Flammeovirga agarivorans: one gene and its partner. The main gene of each other region encodes a partner of the protein of the gene in region 2 in a complex. Links are inferred from orthologs where the notes say so. Each region holds a gene or a part of one and is shown on either strand. Other genes may lie near its edges. The genes, in order: pheT and HGP29_RS08975.

The links.
Region 1: the proteins of HGP29_RS08975 (region 2) and pheT are in contact, whole or in part, in a crystal structure (PDB 6P24), measured with the Escherichia coli proteins. The link is inferred for Flammeovirga agarivorans from one-to-one orthologs.

The regions. Positions count from the first base shown.
Region 1 is NZ_JABAIL010000001.1:733,255-745,664, reverse strand. The notes cover bases 3,668-6,696. They hold pheT (phenylalanine--tRNA ligase subunit beta), read left to right. Parts: upstream 3,668-3,983; coding sequence 3,984-6,410; downstream 6,411-6,696. Other genes in these bases: HGP29_RS03045 (hypothetical protein), read left to right, coding at 6,474-6,696; HGP29_RS03055 (GAF domain-containing protein), read left to right, coding at 3,668-3,827. In the rest of the region: HGP29_RS03075 (M28 family peptidase), read left to right, coding at 70-981; HGP29_RS03070 (hypothetical protein), read left to right, coding at 995-1,405; HGP29_RS03065 (glutathione peroxidase), read left to right, coding at 1,505-2,098; HGP29_RS03060 (methyltransferase domain-containing protein), read left to right, coding at 2,169-2,756; more of HGP29_RS03055, read left to right, coding at 2,769-3,667; more of HGP29_RS03045, read left to right, coding at 6,697-7,031; HGP29_RS03040 (cell division protein ZapA), read left to right, coding at 7,202-7,489; rny (ribonuclease Y), read left to right, coding at 7,585-9,192; HGP29_RS03030 (DNA-3-methyladenine glycosylase I), read left to right, coding at 9,263-9,835; HGP29_RS03025 (BamA/TamA family outer membrane protein), read left to right, coding at 9,844-10,935; HGP29_RS03020 (energy transducer TonB), read right to left, coding at 10,932-11,615; HGP29_RS03015 (DNA alkylation repair protein), read right to left, coding at 11,676-12,398; HGP29_RS03010 (transporter), read right to left, coding at 12,343-12,410.
Region 2 is NZ_JABAIL010000002.1:1,041,837-1,054,176, reverse strand. The notes cover bases 5,729-8,687. They hold HGP29_RS08975 (phenylalanine--tRNA ligase subunit alpha), read left to right. Parts: upstream 5,729-6,677; coding sequence 6,678-7,697; downstream 7,698-8,687. Other genes in these bases: HGP29_RS08970 (acyl-CoA thioesterase), read right to left, coding at 7,787-8,320; HGP29_RS08980 (FKBP-type peptidyl-prolyl cis-trans isomerase), read left to right, coding at 5,955-6,419; HGP29_RS08985 (hypothetical protein), read left to right, coding at 5,729-5,803. In the rest of the region: HGP29_RS09010 (fibronectin type III domain-containing protein), read left to right, coding at 1-1,716; HGP29_RS09005 (hypothetical protein), read left to right, coding at 1,845-2,216; HGP29_RS09000 (bifunctional enoyl-CoA hydratase/phosphate acetyltransferase), read left to right, coding at 2,286-3,194; buk (butyrate kinase), read left to right, coding at 3,197-4,276; HGP29_RS08990 (class I SAM-dependent methyltransferase), read left to right, coding at 4,342-5,535; more of HGP29_RS08985, read left to right, coding at 5,549-5,728; HGP29_RS08960 (c-type cytochrome), read left to right, coding at 9,206-10,456; HGP29_RS08955 (TAT-variant-translocated molybdopterin oxidoreductase), read left to right, coding at 10,517-12,340.

The DNA of each region.
Region 1 (12,410 bases), on a different replicon or contig from region 2:
GTAACATTCTTAATATCTTTATTAATTCTATTTCTTCTTGTAATATCAATTGGTATATATACGGTATATATGCCCACTTTTAACACCACATTCAATCAAGAGTTAGCCAATACAATTACACCAGATCACACCTTATTAAGAAAACATGTTGAAGCTTTATGTTCAACAAGTGAGTATCGTAATTACAAAAACAAGGGAGCTCAAAAAGAAGCCACAGATTATATACATACCACATTTGAAGAATATGGTTATGAAGTGAAGCTTCAAGAATTTGAAGCCGCCGGTGATAAATACATCAATTTAATAGCGTTTTATGGTGATCCTAACCTACCAAGAGTAGTTGTAGGTGCACATTACGATACTTTTGGAGACCAACATGGAGCAGATGACAATGCAAGTGGCATTGCCGGGGTACTAGAGATTGCTCGATTATTACAGCTACATAATCCGAACATAGACTTCTGTGTTGAACTTGTTGCTTATGCCAATGAGGAGCGACCATTCTTTACAACTAAAGGAATGGGTAGTTATATCCATGCTCAAAAAAATTATAAGGATAACATTGATATGTTGTTAATGGTATGTCTTGAAATGATTGGATATTTCGATGATAGCAAAAATTCACAAAGCTATCCGATTTCATCTTTAAACATGTTATATCCAAAAGAAGCCAATTTTATAGCATTAGTTGGCAATTTAGATAACCATAATACCGTTAAGAAGTTCAAGAGAGGACTACAACTCACCTCAAAAGTTCCAACGTATTCTATTAATGCTCCTTCATCAATTAGAGGGTTAGCCAATTCAGATCATAGAAACTACTGGAATTTTAAGCAAAATGCACTAATGGTGACAGACACCTCTTATTTTAGAAACCCTCATTATCATTTAAAATCAGACTTACCGGAAACTTTAAACTTTCAAAAAATGTCTGAAGTAGTAAAAGGTACTTTTTTTGCAATAACAGAAATCACACGTTAAACATATGGCCACTATGGAATATAAACAGTTATATAAAAGTGATTTTCAAGAAATCAGCTATAATGAAACCCATAATATTATAAAATCTTCTTGGAATACTCCAATAAATCTATCAGAGAAACTTTATAGAGAAGAATTGAACAAATATTTTGAGATTATTGAAGAAACTTCACCTCAATTAATTTTAGTAGATGCAATCCGTGCATATTACAAAATAAAACCTGATACACAAGAGTGGATCAACGAACGAAACATACAGATACACAAGAAGATAGAACTAAGAAAAATGGGTTGGGCCGTTTCTAGTGATTTATTTTCTCAAATTTCTTTTGAAGAAGCTCTAGATAACGTAAAAGACGAAACAGCCTTCCAATTGAACTATTTTGATGATATACTTGAAGCAGAAAAGTGGCTTTTAATTTAAAAATCTTTGATTAGTTATATTTTTCTCTTAAATTAGAACTTATTAACATTTACTGTTCACTTACTTTATTTCAACTACGATTAATTAAACTGACCGGATATGAAAAAATTTATTACCATATTCTCTATAATAAGCTCAATTGCATTACTTGCTTGTACCAAAGTTCACAAAACAAGTCCTGAAACGACTTATGATGATGAATTCAGAAAGCGCGAATCTGCTTTTTATTCTTTCAAGATGAAAACATTAAGTGGAGAAGTACTAGATTTTCAAACACTAAAAGGAAAAAAAATATTGATTGTAAACACAGCATCTAAATGTGGTTACACTCCTCAATACGAAGCACTACAAGAATTACATGAAAAATATAAAGACGATTTAGTTGTCTTAGGTTTTCCATGTAACCAATTTGGTGGCCAAGAGCCAGGTGGTAACAAAGAAATCGCTGAATTCTGTAAATTAAACTACGGGGTAACTTTCACAATGATGGAAAAAGTGAATGTCAAAAAAGGCGACGACCAATCTCCATTGTACAGATGGTTATCTGATCCGAGTGAAAATGGATGGAATGATGAAGCTCCAAGCTGGAATTTCTGTAAATATTACATCAATGACAAAGGTGAGTTGAAAGATTTCTTCAACAGCAACATTAAACCTTTAGATGATGAAGTAATCAAAGCTATCGCAAAATAATCTATTAAGATATTACATTAACCTCTATATATATTTAGATATGTATAGAGGTTTTTTATTTTTATAAATTATGGAACTGAATAAGAATTATTGGAAAAAGCATTACAAGGACAATGATACAGGTTGGGATATTGGTTACCCTAGTACACCCATCAAAGAATATATAGATCAACTGACAGACAAATCTATCAACATTTTAATACCAGGTGTTGGAAATGGATATGAATTAGAATATCTATGGAATCAAGGTTTCAAGAATGTCTATGCCATTGATATTACTGAAGAACCTATTAAAAGCTTTTTAGATAGAGTCCCTGATTTCCCTAAAGAACATTTGTTCTGTGAAAACTTCTTTGACGCTTCTATTAGCACAAAATTTGATCTAATCATTGAACAAACTTTTTTCTGTGCTCTAAATCCTAATTTAAGAGTACAATATGTTGAAGAAATGCATCGTTTCTTAAATAGCCAAGGAAAACTTGCTGGGTTGTTATTCAAATTTCCTTTAACTCAGGATGGCCCTCCTTTTGGAGGTTCTATAGAAGAATACCAACCATTATTCAGTAAATATTTTAGCATTGAGCAAATGGAAGATTGCTATAATAGTATACCACCTAGGCAAGGAAATGAGTTATTTTTTATTCTTAGGAAGAAATAATTGACCTCAATAATGAATAAACAGATAGGCATTAAAATATTATGGCTTGATCAATACGCAAAATTGAAAGAAGAGAACAAGCAACTCAATAATCAATTGAATGAAGCATTAAATTATACAAATGCTTTACTCAATGAAGAAGATCTTTCTTCTTTAGAAAAGCTTGAAAACTCTCCTCTCCTAGAAGCTATTGAAAAGGTTAAGGTTCAAAGAGAAAGACTTAAAGTCATAGAAAAAGAAAGAGAATGGGTTTCAAATGGATTAACCACTTTCGTTGATATTTTAAGAACATCACAGAGTAATTTAGAAGAACTTTGTGATAAGATTATCAACAGTTTGGTCCGCTATTTAAAGGTAACCCAAGGAGGTTTATTTGTGATCAATGAAAACATTGAGGAAAGAAAAGAACTTCAGTTAATCTCTGCCTATGCTTATGAACGAAAGAAATACATTAACAAGACAGTTAAACCTCGAGAAGGGTTAGTAGGTCAGGTTTTTATTGAAAAAAAACCAATGTATTTGAAAGAAATTCCTGAGCAATACATCAATATCACAAGTGGATTAGGTAAGGCCAGACCAACCAATTTATTTATCGCTCCTATGATGATGAATGAAGAAGTTTATGGCATTATCGAATTGGCTTCTCTAAACGAAATGCCAGACTATCAGAGAGAGTTTGTTATTAAACTTGGGGAAACAATTGCTTCTTCAATTGCAGCTACAAGGAACTCAGACCGAATGAAGTCCTTATTAGAAGATTCTCAAATTCAAGCAGAGCAAATGAGAGCTCAGGAAGAAGAGATGAGGCAAAATGTTGAAGAGCTACAAGCAACTCAAGAGGAGATGCACAGAAAGCAAAAAGAATTAGAAGCTACCAACGTAAAGATGCAACATAACGAAGCAGTCTTAAAGAAAGCTTTTGATAAAATGAGGACCTCTGAATCGACTTATAAAGAGCAAATCAAAGAGCTCAAAGAAAATTCAGATCAAAAAGCTCAAAGAATCGAAGAATTAGAACGTGAAATTGAGTTAAAAAACGAAGAAATTAAAAAATTAGGAGGTCAACTCTAAGATAAATACCAAACAAAGCATAGGTTATTGCAGATTCTAGCAATAACCTATTATTTTTGCCGTTGAAAAGTGTCTTTTCATTTTTCAACATTTTAGTTAAGTAAAAAAGAATAAAAATAACTGTGATTTTATCACGGTGGGCAAAAATAGCGATATATGAAAATCTCCTTAAATTGGCTAGGTAGCCTTGTGGATATAGAGGATAAAACTCCTCAAGAAATTGATGAACTATTAACAATGTCCGGCCTTGAAGTAGAAGGTCTTGAAGAAGTAGAAGAAGTAAAAGGCGGACTAAAGGGATTGGTTGTTGGTGAAGTATTAGAATGTGAGCAACATTCAAACGCTGATAAATTAAAGGTAACAAAAGTTGATCTAGGTACTGAAGAGCCTGTACAAATTGTATGTGGTGCTCCTAATGTAGCTGCTGGTCAAAAAGTAATTGTTGCCACTGTAGGTGCTGAATTATTCCCATCACCAACAGAAAGCTTCAAAATTAAAAAAGGTAAGATCAGAGGTGAAGTATCTATGGGTATGATCTGTGCTGAAGACGAAATTGGTCTTGGTACATCTCATGATGGTATCATGGTATTAGATACAGATCTTCCAAATGGTACTCCCGCTGCAAAGTATTTCAACCTAGAAAACGATCACGTTTTAGAGATCGGACTTACTCCTAACCGTGTAGATGGATCATCTCACTATGGTGCAGCTCGTGATTTGAAAGTATTGTTAGATCGTCCAATTAAAAGCGTTTCTCAAGAAGAAATTTTCAACAAGTTTGCAGTAGATAACAACAATGCACCTGTAAAGGTGAATGTTCAAGATACTGACGCTTGTCCAAGATATTCAGGTATTACTATTTCTGGTATTACTGTAAAAGAATCTCCAAAGTGGTTGAAGCAACGATTATCTTCAATTGGTTTAGCTCCAATTAATAATGTTGTGGATATTACCAACTTCGTTTTACATGAATTAGGTCAGCCTTTACATGCTTTCGATTTAGCTAAAGTAGGTAACGAGATCAATGTGAAATTTGCTACTGAAGGTGAAGAATTTATCACTTTAGATGAGGAGAAAAGAAAATTAAAAGGAAATGACTTGATGATTGCTAATGCATCAGAAAACATGTGTATTGCTGGTGTATTCGGCGGTATCGAATCTGGTGTAAATGATGCTACTACAAGTGTATTCTTAGAATCAGCTTACTTCCACCCAGATGTAATTAGAAAAACATCACAGCAACATTCAATCAAAACTGATGCTTCATTCCGTTTTGAAAGAGGTTGCGACCCTAACATGACAATCACTGCATTAAAATATGCTGCAGCATTGATCAAGGAGTTAGCAGGTGGTGAAATTTCATCTGAGATTGTAGATGTTTATCCTAAAGCTATTGAGAACTTCGTTATTGATGTCAAATTCAAAAACGTTGATCGTCTTATTGGACAAGCAATTCCACAAGAAAGAGTAATTTCAATCCTTGAAGGTTTAGATATTTCTATTTTAGAAAGAACAGAAGAAACTATTAAAGTTTCAGTTCCTCCATATAGAGTAGACGTACAAAGAGAAGCAGATATTATTGAAGAAATCTTAAGAATTTATGGTTTCAACAGTGTTGAACTAAGTGAATCACTTTCTGCTGATTTCCTAGCTTCATTCCCTAAGAAAGATAAGCAAATTCTTCAGAGAAAAGTGACTGAAATGCTTGCCGGTTCAGGTTGCCATGAAATCATGACCAACTCTTTAACAACAAGCAAGTACTCTACTGAACTTGGTGATTTAGACGCTGATAAAGATGTGAAAATCTTAAACATCTTAAGTGCAGACTTAGATGTGATGCGTCAATCGATGATGTTCAGTGGTCTAGAAGTAATTAATCATAACATCAGACGTCAACAAAAGAATGTACGTGTTTTTGAATTCGGTAAAACATACCACAAAGAAGAAAGTGGTTACGAAGAGAGAGAACATTTATCAATTTTTGTTTCTGGTACTTCTACAGATGAATCTTGGATCAGAAAAGCTACAGCATCTGATTTCCATACAGTTTCATCTTTGGTGGAGAAGATTTTTGACCGTTTAAACATCCAAGGTGTTTCTGTTGAATACATCAACAATGACACTGTGGCATACGGCTTGCAATATATAGCCCGTAAACAAGTAATCGCTACAGTTGGTTTGGTTAATCCAAAAGCTGCAAAACTTGCTGGAGTAAAACAAGAAGTTTTCTATGCTGATATCGATTGGTCTGCATTAGTGAAAATGTATAGTGCTGACTACAAATTCAAGGAAATTCCAAAATTCCCTGAAGTACGTAGAGACCTTTCTTTAGTATTAGACAAGAAAGCGACTTTTGCTTCAATTAAAGAAATTGCACAAAAAACTGAGCGTAAATTACTGAAAAACATCAACGTATTTGATGTGTATGAAGGTAAGCACTTATCGGCAGGTTTGAAATCGTACTCTGTAAGTTTCATCTTACAAGACGAGAATAAGACGTTAAATGATAAGGCTATTGATAAAGCAATGAACGGCTTAATCAAAGCTTTCGAAACACAATTAAATGCGGTAATTCGTAAGTAATTTCCACTATTACTTCTCCTTCTTGTTGAACAGGAAGGAGAAGGTATTTTTCACCAAGAAAGTATGTCAACTATCATCCCCAATTTAAGCGAAGAAGTAAAACTTCTAGTAGAAAAAGTTACTGCATTAAGTGCTTTATATGCTGATGCTCAACAAAAACTGGTTCACTATCAAGAAAATCAACAGGTGTTAGAAATGCAAGTTGATAATCAGATTGAGATTCAGGAACATAGTGATAAATTACAATCACTGATCGCAAAGGGGAATGAACAAATCAATAACCTGATGCTTGAAAAAGGGAAACTTCTTCAAGAAAGGGATGAGGCACAACAACTGACTGAAGGACAACAATCTGTCATCCAATTTTTAAACCAAGATATCGATCAATTACGATTATCCATTGAAGAAAAGGATGAAACTATTGATATATTTAATCAACAAAAAAGAGAGTGGATTAAAGAAAATCAAAAGCTTAAGGATGAAGTAGTTCAGTTGAGAGCAATGGCTGAAAAATACAACTCATTAAAAGCAGAAAATACTCGTTGTATATCAGAAAAAGAGGAATTATCAACAGAAATAGAACTTTTAAACGAAGAAATCGATCGATTATCTAAAAAATAAATCATCATTTTTCGTTAAATCACAAAAAATTCCAATTTTTAGAGTACATTTATTTTTATAAAGGGAATTTTACTTAAATCGTCAGTCAAAACGGTTTAATAGATATATTCGAACGATTAGATTTGTGCCTCTTACCCGAGGTAAATAACCAAAAAAACTTGCAGTGTAGAATGGGATTAAGGTCTCCTAAAGAAAGTATACAATTAAAACTTTGTGGTAAAGTATACAACGTAAAAGCCACCAAAACTGAAGAACACCTGCTGCTTAAAGCTGCAGATCTGTTGAATCACCTTCTTGAGGAAAAAAAGGCCATTTTACCAAACGCAGAAATTAAGGATCTTCTAACTATCACCGCTTTCGACTTGATTGTAAAATCAATGACAGAAAGAGACGAGTTACAAAATACAAATGATCGTTTGAAAGCATTAAACAAACAACTTGACGACATCTTACAGTAGATAAACACATTCCACTGATACGGTAGTTTCCTTTAGCTTATATATATATTTTAAACTGTAGTTTAAGAACTACGCACAGACATCTGTACGTACAAATGGATACAACCATAATTATAGCTTTAACAGCCGTTGGCTGTTTGGGCGCAGGTATTGGCATCGGAAGATTTTTGCTAGAAAAAGTGCTGAAGGGACTGGAAACAGAAGCAAAGGATAAAGCACAAAACATTGTTCAAGATGCAAAGAAGGAAGCTGAAAGCATCAAAAGAACAAAGCTGATCGAATCAAAAGAGAAGTTCTTAAAAATGAAACAAGACTTTGATTCTGAAACAGCAAAAAGAAGAAATCAGCTTAACGTAAACGAGAACAAATTAAAACAATTTGAAAATCGTTTAAAACAACAAGAAGCAAAACAAAAACAAAAAGAAGCAGTTATTGCTAAGCAAGTTGAATCTTTCAAAAAGAAAGATAAAGAAATGGAAGAGCGTTTCGAAGAACTTGCCTTGCAAAAAGAACTTACTTTTAGAGCTAAGGAAGAAGCAGAGCAACTACGCTTAAAACAAGTAGAACAACTTGAAAAAGTAGCTAACTTAAAAGCGGAAGAAGCTCGTGAACAACTTGTCGAAGCCTTAAAAGACGAAGCAAGAACAAAAGCCTCTATGCATATTAAAAATATCATGGAAGAGGCTAAAATGACTGCAACTAAAGAAGCTCGTAAAACAGTAATTACTACTATTCAGAGAACAGCTGCTGAACAAGCCATCGAAAACTGTGTATCAGTATTTAACCTTGAATCAGATGAATTGAAAGGTAAAATTATTGGTAGAGAAGGTAGAAACATTAGAGCTTTAGAAGCAAGTACTGGTGTTGAAATTATTGTTGATGATACTCCTGAAGCAATCATCATCTCAGGATTTGATCCTGTAAGAAGAGAAATCGCAAGAGTTTCATTACACAGGTTAGTAGCTGACGGTCGTATTCACCCTGCTCGTATCGAGGAAGTGGTGGCGAAGACAAGAAAGAACATCGAAGACGAAATTATCGAAATCGGTGAAAGAACAGTGATCGACTTAGGTATTCATGGTCTACACCCTGAATTAATTAAGTTGGTAGGTAGAATGAGATTCCGTTCTTCTTACGGACAGAACTTATTACAACACTCTAGAGAAGTTGCAAACTTAGCGAGTACTTTAGCATCTGAATTAGGCCTTAATGCTAAAGTAGCCAAAAGAGCTGGTTTACTTCACGATATTGGTAAAGTTTGGCCAGAAGAGCCTGAGGTTCCTCACGCTATTCTAGGTATGAACTTAGCGAAGAAATATGGTGAATCTGCCGATGTTTGTAATGCTGTTGGTGCTCACCACGATGAGATTGAAATGACAACACTTATCTCTCCTATCGTTCAAGCATGTGATGCTATCTCTGGTTCTAGACCAGGTGCTCGTAGAGAGATGATGGAATCATACATCCAACGTCTAAAAGAACTGGAAGGATTAGCAATGGGCTTCAAGGGAGTTCATAAGTGTTATGCAATTCAAGCTGGTAGAGAATTGAGAGTGATGGTTGATGCTGAAAAAGTACCAGATGCTGAAGCAGGACAATTATCATTTGATATTGCCAACAAAATCGAAACAGAAATGCAATATCCTGGACAAATTAAAGTAACAGTTATTCGCGAAACGCGCTCTGTTCACTTTGCCAAGTAGTTTAGGTATTAATTCAATATTTAAAGGTCGATCAATATACTTGATCGACCTTTTTTTGTAAATTATTTTTATGAGTGATGATAAAATAAGATGTTCATGGTGTTTAATAAGTGAACTTGACACAGAATACCATGACACGGAATGGGGAGTTCCAGAATATGATGATCAGAAGCTTTTCGAAATGCTTTGCTTAGAAGGAATGCAAGCAGGTTTAAGTTGGAGTACAGTCTTGAAAAAAAGAGAAAGGTACAGAGAAGTTTTTGATAAGTTTGATGCTTCTAAAATCAAAGATTATGATTCTAGTAAGGTAGAAGAACTTCTACAAGACAAAGGTATTATCCGAAATAAACTAAAAGTAAATGCTATCATTACAAATGCAAAAGCTTATTTGATAGTCCAAAAGGAATTTGGATCTTTTAGCAAATACATTTGGAACTTTGTTGATCATAAAATTATTCAAAACGAAGTCACTTCTAGAGATGAAGTCCTTTCTACTTCACCTATTAGTGATACAATGAGTAAAGATCTAAAAAAACGAGGATTCAAGTTTGTCGGCAGTACCATATGCTACGCTTTTATGCAAGCTGCGGGATTAGTTAATGATCACACTACAGATTGTTTTAGACACCAAGAACTATTGTAACCCATATTATGAAAGCCATTACCCTCTCTCTTCTTTTAATTTTCTCCTGCACAGTATTTGGGCAAAAAGCCGAAAGCGATTCTACCAAAAAAGAAAAAAACCTACAATTACTAGGTATACCTAACCTTGCGAATAATAAAGTCTTTGGTTGGGGTGGCGGTGCAAATATTGGGGCGTTTTATAAGTTAAATAAAAACGACACCATTTCACCTCCTTCCATGACCTTTATGCAAGCCATGTATTTTCAAAACTCGACATGGTGGTTGGCATTATTACAAGAAAATTACTTTTCTCAAGATAGATTCAGAAGTCGATTATTATTCTTTACTACAGAAGTAAATTTCCAGTTTTTTACAGATAATATTCTACCAAATATTCCCTCTACTATAGTTCCTTACCAAAATACTGTTTCTTCTGTTCAGGCTAGTTTTTCAACAAAAGTTTTCAAAAATGCATTTCTCGGACCTATTTACACTTATGGTATAAATAATTTATCATTCGATAACGATACATTAAACGAAATCCTTGAACTTGCTAATATTGGAGAGTTTGTAACCTCAGGGATTGGCCTTACTTTCGATTATGACTCTAGAGATAATATTTTCTCTACTACAAAGGGTTTTTATGCCAATGTATACTCTTTATCCTATTTTAATGGAATAGGCTCTGACGCTACTTTTACTGGGTTATATGGAGAATTCTCATATTTCCATTCATTCAGGGATAATATGATTTTAGCCTCTAAAGCAAATATTGCTACTCTATTTGGTGATGTACCCTTTTCAGAAGAAAATGTTATGGGTTTTGGTGGTACTCGTTTCCAAGATTTAAGAGGCTACAATAAAGGAGAATATCGTGGAGAACAATTGTATATAGCTCAAACAGAACTAAGATGGAGGTTTTATAAAAATTGGGGAGCCAACTTCTATTATGGCATGGGAACCGTATTTTCAGAGGGTAATGATATTCCATTTCTACCAGCCGGAGGTGTAGGCATTAGATATAGAGCTTCCAAACAATACAATATCAATATTGGTGTAGACGCAGCATGGGGTAAAAATGACAATGGATTTTACTTTTTAATTGGTGAAGCCTTCTAGTAAGGGTGCTCTTCTAAATTTAATGGCAATACAATTTTTTGTTCTACTGGTTTTCCATTTTGTACAGCTACCATCCATTTCGGGCAATCCCCTAATATTTTCAAGACTTGTTGATCAACGTCTTCACTTACACCTTTTATGATTTTTACATCATCCAAATTGCCATAAATATTCACAACAAATTGTACATATACTCTACCATGTCCTTCTCTATCTACTCCATGACTATGTAGTGCTCCATGAAACCAATTATAGAACTCCCCCATTCCCCCAGGGTAACTCGCTCCTACTTCAGCCATTTTGTAGATTTTTCCTGAAGTATCTTTTTCAGTATTCGCTTCTTTTACAATTTCATGTTTTAGAAGAAGCGATAATTCATCTGCATGCATTTTGAGTTCATCTGTCATAGGATAGTTGTACATATCTTCCACTTCTTTTTGAGCTTCGATATCTAAATCCAAATGATGGTGAGCAAGCGCTCTAATGTATTGCAATTCAGCAGTACTTCTTGGTAATAAAGAGATGATTTCATCGGTTTTAATTAATGCATGATCATAATCTTCTTTTTCTAGTAAATCGTAAGCATAGGCCACATACTCCTTTGAGATTTCTTCCGGGGTATGTTGAGCAAAAGAAAGTATTGGTAATAAGAGGAGTAAATAGATGTAAGTAAATTTCATTTTATGTAGGATGTATTTAATTCTATAACTATAAATATCAAATTTTATTGTATTATTCCTTTAAATTTCACCTTTCAAATAGGATTGTCTTATCCGTTCATCCATCTTTTCAATCGCATACCTCAAAGTTGTTCTTGACATTTTTTTATAATGCTCATCTAAAAATTTAATTTCAGCTTCTTCATTACGCTTACCTATTTCTTTTAACATCCAACCAACTGCTTTATGCATAAGGTCATGTTGATGCCCTAAATGGTACTCACATAACTTGAAAGCAATATCATAATCATCCTTCTTGATGAAATACATTGTAGCCACAACACTTACCCTTTCTCTCCATAGTTCGCCTGATTTTGTTAACTCAAATAATATATCTGATGACATCCTACCATCATAAATATGTCTTCCTAAAAGTTTGTAACATGAGGTATCTACCAAATCCCAGTTATTGACATAATCTAAATGATGGATGTAAGTTTCAATAATTTGATCTTTAGGTATCTGTTTTTTGGTATAATGATGGAGCATGATGATTAAAGCACACATTCTCACTTCATGGTATTTATTTGTCAATAGTTTCTGAATAACATCAATATCACATGATAGATAAGCTTCTTTTGCTACTAATCTAATATTTGGCACCGTTACTCCTAAGAAATGATCTCCTTCTCCATATCCTCCTGGAAAAGCTTTAAAAAATTTTGGAAGAGCTTCAACTTTCTTTTCATCAATCAAAAGCTCTAATGATTTCACTATTTGGTCTATTATCTGTTTCTGTTCCATTTCTCCAATCAA
Region 2 (12,340 bases):
GGAACAAATAATGGAGGTTTAAAAAGTCTGAGTCAGTTATTTGTGTATACAATGGGAGGAAGCTCAGGTCCACTAGCTCCGAAGAACCTGATTGCTTCAAAAAGTGCAGATAGTGTTCGTTTACTTTGGGATGATGTTATCATCAATGAATTGGGATTTACAGTTCTTAGAAAAGGTGTAAACGAGGTCGAATTTGAAGAAATTGCTGGATTGCCTTACAATACTACACAATTTACTGACCGCCAAATTGAAGAAGGTGAAATCTATGATTATAAAGTTAGAAGCTTTAATGAAATAGGAGAAGAGACTTCGGATACTATCACTGTTGAGTTGCCGATTTTCGCACCAACTGATTTTACTGTGATGCGAAAAAACAATGCTAATTATCTAAAATGGAAAGATAATTCTCAAAGAGAAGAAGAATACCGTGTTTACAGAAAGCACAGAGATGGTAGTTTTATGAAATTAAAATCATTACCTGCTTCAGAAGTTAGTTTTGTAGATTATGCCACCCAAGAAAATTCAGTGTATACCTATAAAGTCGTAGCACTATTTAATGGGGCAGAGGTTTCATCAAATACGTTTACGATTTCAACATCGGATAATGTGCCACAGGGGTTACATTCATTTAATGCAGTTGAAAATACTGATGGCAAGATAACACTAAGTTGGATCGATGATCAAAAAGATGGAGATACGTATAAAATCTTCAGAAAGATTCAGGGTAGTTCAGACTCAACTTTTATCGTTCAGTTGGAGGCTTCCCAAGTTACAGCTATAGACAATACTGCTGCTCCGAATATGACCTATATCTATTATATTATTGAATTTAATGGAGCAATGCCAAGTTCAGCAGTGTCAACATCTATCATGACCAATATTGATGCAACTTTACCATCAATGCCAGCAAATTTCACGGTTACCGAAGATGAAAATGGAGTGATGCTCACTTGGAAAGATATGGCTGAAAATGAAATGGGATATAATTTATACAGGGCCAATTTATCTGGAGGTACTGCCAAGAAAATAGCCAACCTAAATCCAAATGCTGAAAGTTACTTGGATATTTCTGCTGATAGGGATGATGAGTATAGATACCTTCTTACTGCTTATAATTCAAGAGGATATGCTCCACAAGTTGAAACAATTTTTAGTATGCGTACAGACGAAGATTTGGTATTAACACCACCATCAGGTTTTAAAGCAATTGATGCAAATACGTATGTACGTCTTGTTTGGGCAGATGATGTAAATAATGAGCATGGATTTAAATTGTATAGAAAACAGGAAGATGGTCAAGATACATTGTGGATCGGTTCAGTAACTGAAAATGTAAGAAGTTTCCATGATGAAGAAGAGCTCCTTATTGGGGACTATACTTACTATATCGCTTCATATAATGCTAAAGGAGAATCAGCCTTATCAGAATATAATTTCACTAAAGAAGCAATTTTAGCCAACGACGAATCGATGGTGATTGGAAGTTCTAAGATCTATCCCAATCCAAGTTCAGGTTATTTTAATTTGATTTTGAAAGATTCATGGAGCCAAGGAGCGTCTGTAGATGTTTTTGCAAATGATGGACGTAAGGTATTTCAACTAGATATATCCACTATGTTTGCTGAGTTAGACCTTAGTCATCTATACCAAGGAACATATATTTTATTAATTCATGATGGAGAAAATCAAGAGCATATAAAAATTGTGAAGGAGTAGAGGAATGTAATGGAAGGAAGTTATTTTTTATGAAAAAGAAGACTTCCTTTACTGCAAATAGTATTCAACATAATAAATGTATCAATTCCATATTTTTCTTACTTATCTTCGTGGCAAATATGAAAAATATGAGAAATAGACTTAAATGGTTATTTTTTGTTGTACTTATCATGATGATAAGTTGTAGGTCTGCATCCCAAGTACAAATCGTAGGAGGAAGCGATGCAGATCAAGTAACAGGAAACAACAAGGGATTAAGGGTATCTCCGGGAACATGTGTTTTTTATGGAGAATTACTGACTGTTGAAGGAAATGGTGTCATCATCGGAGTTCAGTCTTTAGATGGTTGTGGTCCAGGTGTTACCAGATATCCGAAAGTAGGCACTAAGATATCAGCCCGATTTAAAGGTGAACTTGGCGCCTCAGTAGGTCAAAAAGTTCATGTGAAAGTGATGGAATTTGAAAAATCATTTTCTATCCTAGAGATTATCCCATTATAATATAGAAACCATAGAGCACTTTCGCTCAAACATATAAGCATAAAACCATTTTACTAACCATTAAATATTATGTTGAAAAGCATTTCTGAACTTGTAGAAATTCTCAATAATCAAACTACAAAAAGAAGACTTGTTCTTTGTGCAGCAGCAGATGATAATGCCTTGGAAGCTGTATATAAGGCATACAAGGAAAATATCATTGAGCCAGTTCTTGTCGGTAATAAAGATGATATCAAAACTTTATGTGAAGAACTCGGATTTGAGTTCGGAAACGATGTTCAAATCATCCATAGAGTCGATTACAAGGAAATGGTGAAAGCAGCAGTTTCATTAATTCATGACGGTAAGGCTGACTTTTTAATGAAAGGTCATATTTCTACAGCAGAATTAATGAGGGGTGTTTTAAACAAAGAATGGGGACTTAAGAAAAGTAGAGTAATCTCTCATTTAGCTCTTTTTGATCTTCCAGCTTACCATAAGCCATTAGCTTTAACAGATGTGGCAATGAACATTGCTCCAGATTTGGATACAAAAATTGGTATCTTGAATAATGCGATCGGTTTCCTTCGTAAAATTGGTATCAAAAAACCTAAAGTCGCAGCTTTAGCAGCAGTGGAAATGGTTAACGAAAAAATGCCAGCCACTTTAGATGCTGCGCTTCTTACTATTATGGCCAATAGAGGGCAAATCAGAAATTGTGAAATTGATGGCCCATTAGCTTTTGATAATGCAATTAGTCAGGAATCGTCATCTCATAAAGGAATTAAAGGAGCTGTGGCAGGGAATGCCGATCTTTTACTTGTTCCAGATATCGAAGCCGGAAATGTTTTATACAAGGCTTTTGTCTTCTTTGCAAGTGCAAAAGTGGCGTCGATAATTTTAGGAGCAAAAGCACCGATTGTCTTAACATCAAGAGCTGATTCAATGGAAACTAAATTGAATTCTATCCGTTTGGCAGCTGCATCTATTGAGTTTTAATTATGAGTCATAAAATATTAGTCATCAATCCTGGATCCACTTCAACAAAAGTGGCGGTCTATGATGGTGAAAATGAGCTTTACACTCAAACATTACGACATTCTACTGAAGAACTGAACAAGTTTCAGGAAGAAGATGAACAACTAAATTTCAGAAAGCAAAAAGTGATTGAATTTTTAAAGGAAAAGTCTGTTGCTCTTTCTGATTTAGATATTGTGATGGCGAGAGGTGGCCTATCAAAACCTATTGAATCTGGGGTGTATCTAGTAGATGAAGATCTACTTCACGATTTAAAGGAAACACCAAGAAAGCATGCTAGCAATTGGGCGGCTAAAATAGCATTTGATATCGCACAAGAAGGAAATGTACAGGCATGTATCGCAGATCCAGTAGTCGTAGATGAATTATCAGATGTTGCTCGTATATCTGGACATCCTAAGTTTCCAAAAGTGTCTGTTTTTCATGCATTAAATCAAAAAGCTGTAGCTAGATCATATGCGAAAAAGATCAACAAATCTTATGATGAATTAAGATTAATTGTTGTTCATTTAGGTGGAGGTATTTCTGTAGGTGCACACCTTTTAGGTAAAGTGGTAGATGTTAATCAGGCATTAGATGGTTCAGGGCCATTTTCACCAGAAAGGTCAGGTTCTTTGCCTGTAGGAGATGTAATTAGAGCTGCATTTAGTGGTGCATATACTCAGGAAGAAATGATTAGCATGTTAGTAGGTAAAGGGGGAATGACCGCCTATTTAGGTACTAACGATGCAAAAGAAATAGAGGATAAAGCGAAAGTAGGTGAAGAGGAAGAGTTAGCGGTAATGGAAGCCTTGATCTACCAAGTAGCAAAAGAGATATGTAGTATGACTGTCCCATTAGAAAATAAAGTAGATGCAATTCTTATAACAGGGGGAATGGCCTACGGGAAATGGTTGACAGATAAGATTACAGAAAAAGTAGCTCATATTGCTGATGTTGAAATTTTCCCTGGGGAAGATGAAATGTGGGCATTAGCTCTGAATGGTAATAGAGTGTTGAATAATGAAACAACACCGAAGAGATACGGCTCAACTGAATTTTAGAAACTTATATACATCTGATGAAAATTTACACTGATCATCAGATGTATATTTATTTTTTATAATCAATGATAAACAAAGCAACCAAAGAATTTATTTTAAACAATGAAAAAGCCAATCCAACGGATGTGGTATTGATGTCTCAGAAACTAATTGATGTAGATAGCAAGGTAGCTGCACATCAAATAGTATCAAGACAAAAAGCCAAGAAGAAACTTCCGGCTTGGTATAACAACATTGATATAGAATATCCTGCAAAGGTACCTTTGGAACAGAGTTCATCAGAAAGAGCAGCAAGGCATAAAGCAAGCTTAATCAAAGGAAAAACACTTATCGATCTCACAGGTGGAATGGGTGTAGATGATTGGGCCTTTTCATATTCTTTTGATCAAGTGATATATGCTGAAAGACAAGAGGATTTATCAGAAGTAACACAAAGGAACTTTAACGTCTTAGGACGAGAAAACATTACTGTGATCAGTGGTGATAGTTTGCAGTGGTTAGCAGAAAGTGATGTTGAGTTAGATGCTATTTATATAGATCCGGCAAGAAGAGATAAGGAGAATAGAAAACTTGTTCGCATTGATGAATGTGAGCCAAATGTTTTAGAACACATTGACCTCTTTCAACAAAAGTCAGCGACTTTATTGATCAAGTTATCTCCAATGATTGATATAAAACACACTTTACGTCAATTAGAGAAAGTAACGGATGTTTGGGTAGTGGCAGTAGATGGAGAATGTAAAGAAGTTTTGTTCTTGGTCGATTTTCAAAATCAGTTGGATAAAACCAATATTCATTGTGTCGATTTAAAGGGAAAGGAAGAAACTGTTACTTTTTCGTTTATTCATGAGGATGAAGAGTACTTAGAAGTAGAATTGGCAAGTGAATTGCAACAATATTTATACGAACCAAATGCTTCTGTCATGAAAGGTGGTGGCTTTAAAGTAATCGCAAGTCAATTTGGCTTGAAAAAATTACACCTAAACACACACCTCTATACATCGGATACTCTTTTAGAAAACTTTCCTGGACGAAGGTTTTTAATCAATAAAACAGTGCCTGTACAGAAAAAAGCGGTGAAGAAAGAAATCCCTAACGCTAAGGCAAATTTATCTGTGCGTAATTTTCCTCAAACAGTAGATCAGTTAAAAGCAAAACTGAAATTAAAAGATGGGGGAGATACCTATATTTTCGCTACAACAATACTAAACAACGAGAAAATTTTAGTAGTATGCGAACGTGTTACAACATCACAGTAAACTATCAAATCTTATGTACAAAACGGTATACTTAAAAACAAAGAAAGAATCTAGACGTACTACTTCTGATCGTCTAAGATCAGTGAAAGTAAGCGGAGACGGTACGGCTACTTTATTAGAAGAATGTGTGAACAAATATGCTGCAAAAGGTTATAAACTTGTAAGTGTAACGCCAATATCTTCAGCAAGTTCATCGAACGTAGGTTCAGGTGGCTGGGGTTTCAGTTATACGGATGGTTTAGTAGTACTTTTTAAAAAGAAAAAGTAGTTAATTGATTGATTACTAGTGCTGAAGGGATAATTTTTCATTATACTTTTAAATAACTATTAATCAACTATTGTAAACCTTTGACATCTTTGTATTTTTGCACACGATTTTAGAGCGGGTGTTCGCTCTTAACATTCTAAAGTATAGACAAATGTCAGTAGCTGAAAAGGGAAAAAAAGTTAAAGTACATTACTTAGGTACTTTAAACAATGGTGATAAATTTGATTCATCTTATGACAGAAATGAACCAATCGCTTTCACTGTAGGTGCAGGTCAAATGATCAAAGGATTTGACGCAGCTGTAGAAGGTATGAAAGTTGGTGACAAGAAGTCAGTAAATATCCCATGTGACGAAGCTTACGGTCCTGCTCGTGAAGATTTAATCATCGAGTTCAAGCGTAGCGACATCCCTGCAGATATGAACCCTAACGTAGGTGATCAAATTGGTTTACAAAGCCCTCAAGGTCCAATTCCAGCAACTGTTGTTGAATTGACTGAAGAAATCATCAAAGTTGATGCTAACTCTCCAATGGCGGGTAAAGACTTAAACTTCGATATCGAATTAGTTGAAGTTTGTGACGACGCTGAGTGTGAGGACGGAAACTGCAACTGCTAGTTAAAGTGATTTATCGGGATTCGATTCCCTTTGAATATAAAAAACGCTTCATTACCGCTTGGTAAGGAGCGTTTTTTCTTTTTTATAAGAAAAGATTCATAAAAAAGTTGAACATAAATAGGTTTTTATGACCTAACTCGTGTTATACCATAAGAAAGTTTTTAAATTTGCGAGTTGAAGTGGGATGGTATTATATCTTACTTACTAATAAATTGAATTTTGTGTGGTTTGACCACTCTCAATATATAATTGGAAATTATGCTTGAGCAGATAAAAAAAATTGAAGAACAAATAGAGAAGGCTACAGCTGCAACTAAAGAAGAGCTGGAAGAATTCCGTGTAGGTGTTGTTGGTAGAAAAGGTATTATCGCTGATCTTTTTTCAAAAATGAAAGAAATCGCTCCAGAAGAAAGAAAGACTTTTGGACAAACAGTGAATGCTTTAAAAAACGCTGCTCAAGATAAATTTAATGAGCTTCAAGATACTTTAGAGTCTTTACAAGCTTCAGATATTGAGCACAGTGATTTAACGTTGCCAAATATTCCTAACGAAATGGGTTCTGTTCACCCAATTACAAAAGTTCGTGAGGAAATTTCAAGAATCTTCGAGCGTGTTGGCTTCAATATCTCTGAAGGTCCAGAAATCGAAGACGATTGGCACAACTTCTCTGCTTTAAATTTTCCTCCAAATCACCCTGCTAGAGAAATGCAAGATACTTTCTTTATCGAGAAAGATCCTGATATTGCTCTTCGTACTCACACTTCTTCAGTGCAAGTACGTGTGATGGAAAATCAAAAGCCTCCAATTAGAACTTTATCTCCTGGTAGAGTATACAGAAATGAAACTATTTCAGCTAGAGCACACTGTATCTTCCACCAAGTAGAAGGTTTATATATTGATAAGAATGTATCTTTCAAAGATTTAAAAGATACTTTATATTATTTCGCAAAAGAATTCTTCGGTCCTAATACTAAAATTAGATTAAGACCATCATACTTCCCATTCACAGAGCCATCAGCCGAACTTGATGTGAGCTGTACTGTTTGTAGTGGTAAAGGATGTAACATCTGTAAGTATACTGGATGGGTAGAAATTGGAGGATGCGGAATGGTAGATCCAAACGTATTAAAAGCTTCGGGTATTGATCCTGAAGAATATACAGGTTTTGCTTTCGGTATGGGTATTGAACGTATGACGATGTTGAAATACAGAATCAATGATTTAAGGTTATTTACTGAGAATGATCTTAGATTCTTACGTCAATTCTCAGCTTTATAAGCAAAATTATAAATTAGATGAAATTAAAAAGGTCACCTTGTAAAAGGTGACCTTTTTATATATAAGATTAATGGTGAAGAATAGCTTTTCTATTCCGCTCCATTCTTGTAATCTTCAAATATTGAATGTAATGATGTGGCATCTTTTGCTTTGATCCTACCAGCCATCATCAACCTAACTTCTCTTCTCTGTAAAGCCCCCTCATAGAGTCTTTTTTCTTCCTTTGTTTCAGGTATAAGCTTTGGTACTGTGATCGGTCTTCCAGATTGATCTACAGCCACAAATGTGAAAAATGCGTTGTTTGTTTCTACCTTGGTCCCATTCGGAATATTTTCGCTCCAGACCCTAATAAAGACTTCCATAGATGAGTTAAATGCTCTTGTTACATGAGCTTCTAGAGTAACTGTATCGCCTAGTGCAGGAGAATGTTTAAAAGAAACATTATCTACTGAAGCAGTTACGACAATTCTATTGGAATGTTTCTGAGCAGAAATAGCTGCGACCACATCCATTAAATGTAATAATCTACCACCCATTAGATTATTTAAAGGGTTCGTGTCGTTAGGAAGTACCATTTCGGCACTTGTTACAAATGATTCTTTTGCTTTTTTCTCCAATTTCATATGTGTTTAAATATATAGTTGGGCAAAAATAGATATTATAATTTAGTTCTAAATATGAATTATATCCCCGAATAACAATAAAATCAATTTATATACGAAATTACTGTTTTGGTATACAGAAACTTAAATTTTATTTACTCTTTTTTTTGAATATTCGTTTGGGAGATTAAAATTGATGTATTACTTTTGCATCGTCTTACAAGGTAAAGGGTGCCATGGCCGAGTGGCTAGGCATCGGTCTGCAAAACCGCGTACGGCGGTTCGAATCCGCCTGGCACCTCTACAAAGGCCCGATCTAGAAATAGTTCGGGCCTTTTTTATTTGCACTAATTTCTTTCCCGTTACACATTTTAAAGTGCAAAACATAAGTTGATTCAGTGAGGATTTTCTAAGTTGAAACTTAGTTCACTTTTAAAAAAAATGGAAGTATTATTTTAAGATATTGATAACTTATTAGAGTAGTATATTTAGTTTATAGTGTGTTCATTTCTTGCTTCCAAATTCCTTTGATTAGCGATATCAACCCGTTGTTATTTTCAATATACCCTGTTTTTAATCTATTAACTTGAATATTTGTTCAACCGAGTATTTAAGCTTGTTAGCAAAATTTAAGAGTGTTGACACATTTTACTGATATTGATTATTAGTAAAAAGATGTCAAATGTCATTAAATTTTGTAATTTGGAATTATTCTAAACAAGAAAATATTGCACTATTTTACTCGTAAGTTGCTGAAATGAAAATGATTAGCGGTTAATATTTGTGTTTTTATCATTAAATGCCAATTTGTTTACAAGTTTGAAATAAGTTGTACCCGTATTAGTTTTGCACTCGAATGTACAATTGCATATTTCATCTAATTTTTTGTATAAAAACTTCAATGGTATGAGTATCGGCAGAAGTGTATTAAGGTTGCGTTCTATATTGGCAGTAGTATGCGGATTACTCTTGGCAAGCACATCAGTGTTTGGACAGGGTGATGGCATTCCTACTGATGAAGCAGCAATCTCGGCCGGGATGGAACTTTTCGATGGAAACTGTTCTTCCTGTCACCAAGTACACGAAAAGGGCGTCGGGCCGGCGCTGAAGAATGTTTATGAGCGTCGTGATGTCAAGTGGCTGACTAACTTTATCAAACATCCAGGTAAAACAATTGAAAGTGGTGATGCTTACGCAGTAGCATTATACGATCAGTTCAAACCTACTATTATGCCTAACCAAGATCTTTCAGATGAAGAGATCTTACAGGTTTTAGCATATGTTAAAGATGCGACGATAAAAGGTCCAGCTAAACCGGCAGCTGCAGCAGCAGACGCTACAGGTGAGGCAGCAGCAGCTCCTCAAGGTATGGTAGTTTCTTCTAACTTATTAGTTGGAGTGATTATCGGTTTACTAGTTTTACTAGGTGTAGTCTTAATTGTATTAGTAGTTTTAGCTAACGTTTTAACTCAATACTTAAGACAACAAAAAGGTCTTGATCCAGAAGATGAGGCATACATCAATGAGAAGTTTAGCTTAGCAGCTATCTTCAAAAGCCAAATTTTCATCGGACTATCTTCTTTTGTATTCGTAATGGTAGTAGCTAAAGTAACTATTGATGCTTTATTCGCTATCGGTGTACAACAAGGATATGCTCCAGATCAACCAATCAAATTCTCACACAAGCTTCACGCAGGTTATTACGAGATTGATTGTAAGTACTGTCACACAGGTGTAGAAAAATCTAAAAACGCGAACATCCCTTCAGCGAACATCTGTATGAACTGTCACAACAGTATCCGTCAAAACTCGCCTGAGATCCAAAAAATCTATGCAGCGATTGAGAATGACGAGCCTATCCAATGGGTACGTGTTCACAACTTGCCAGATTTAGCGTATTTCAACCACTCTCAACACGTAAAAGTTGGTGGTGTCGAGTGTCAAACTTGTCACGGTGAAATCGAGAAGATGGAAGTAGTACAACAACATTCATTATTAACAATGGGTTGGTGTATCGACTGTCACCGTAAGACAGATGTAAACGCAAAAGGTAATGCGTATTATGACAAGATGGTAGAAATGCACGATGCTACTTCTAAAGAACCAATGAAAGTAAAAGACATTGGTGGTTTAGAGTGTGCTAAATGTCACTACTAATTTGTCGCTTTTTGGACCTTTTGTTCACTAAGCTTTCAACAGATTTTCTACAACAGAGAAATGGCAAAGAAAGAATATTGGAAGGGTGTTGAGCAACTAACCAACAACCCTGAATTTGTAAAATATGCTGACAAAGAATTCCCAGAGCACCTTCCTATTAAAGATGCTTACGGAGATAACTCGGAAGGGGAATTCAAAAGCAACAGACGAGACTTCTTAAAAGTAATGGGATTCTCTGTAGCTGCGGTTTCTTTAGCAGCTTGTGAGGCTCCAGTTAAGAAGGCTATTCCTTACCTAAATAAGCCAGAAAACGTTGATCCAGGTGTAGCAAACTATTATGCTTCAACTTTCTTCAACGGTTCTGATGCAATGCCTGTAGTAGTTAAGACTAGAGAAGGTCGTCCTATCTTTATTGAAGGTAACACATTCTCTAAGTATTCAAACGGAGCTATTACTGCTCGTGCGAATGCATCTATTATGGGACTTTATGATGAGTCTAGAGCAAAAGATCCTTCTAAGGGTGGTGTAAAAACTACTTGGAAAAAGGCTGATGCGGAAATCATCAAAGGTTTAAATGCAGCTGGTAAGGTAGCGGTAGTTTCAAACTCTATCGTATCACCATCAACTAAGAAAGTTTTAAATCAATTTGCAGATAAGTTTAATGCGGAAGTAGTAACATACGACCAAGACAACAACTCTGCAATTATTGAAGCGAATAAACAACAGTTCGGTAAAGCAGCTGTTCCTTCTTATGCATTCGGAAAAGCAGATGTAGTAGTTAGTTTTAATGCTGACTTCTTAGGAAACTGGGTAGCACCTGGTATTTTCTCTACAGACTTTTCTGCAACACGTAAAGTAGGACCAAACAAGAAGAAAATGTCTCAATTGTTCTCTTTTGAAACAATGTTGACATTAACTGGTGCTGCAGCAGATTACCGTTCACCTTTAAAACCTTCGCAAGAAGGATTAGCAGTAGCAGCTCTTTACAACGCAGTTGCAAAGGCTACAGGTAACGCTACTGTAAAAGGTACAATCAAAGACGCTAATATTTCACGTGCTGCTAAGGCATTGTTGAAAGCAAAAGGTAAGTCTTTAGTAGTTTCAGGTATCAATGATATCAATGTTCAACTTTTAGTGAACGGTATCAACCAAATGTTATCGAACTACGGTAAGACTATCGATTTAAATACTCCTCTTTACACTCGTCAAGGATCAGATGTTCAAATGAACAAATTTGTTGATTCATTGAAAGCTGGTAAATATGGTGCAGTTGTATTCTATAACTGTAACCCTGTTTATGATTACGCTAGAGGTAAAGAAATTGCAGCAGGTATTAAGAAAGCTAAGCTTTCTGTAGCGACAAATGATCGTTTAGATACAACAGCTGCTCTTTGTACGTTCAATGCACCTGATACTCACTTCTTGGAAGCATGGAATGATGCAGAATTTAAGAGAGGATATTTCAGTGTAGCACAACCTACAATCAACAAAATCTTTAATACTCGTCAAGCTCAAGATTCATTCTTAACTTGGATGGGTTCTGAAGAAGAGTATGATGAGTTAGTGAAATCATTCTGGAAAAAAGACATTTTTGCACTTCAGTCTAGCGAAGGAAATGCACAGTCATTCTGGGTGAGATCATTACACAATGGTATTTTCGAAACAGAAAATACAGGTAGCTATAAATCTGTTCATGATGCGGGCTCAAGTGATGTAGATTATTCTGCTTCATTCGATGCTGCTTCAGCAGGTAACAAAGTAGCTGCTAAATTTAAAACTTCTTCTGATTGGGAATTTGTAGCTTACTCTGCTTCAGTAATGGGGCATGGTGCAATGGCTAACAACCCTTATATTCAAGAAACTCCTGATCCAATCACAAAAGTG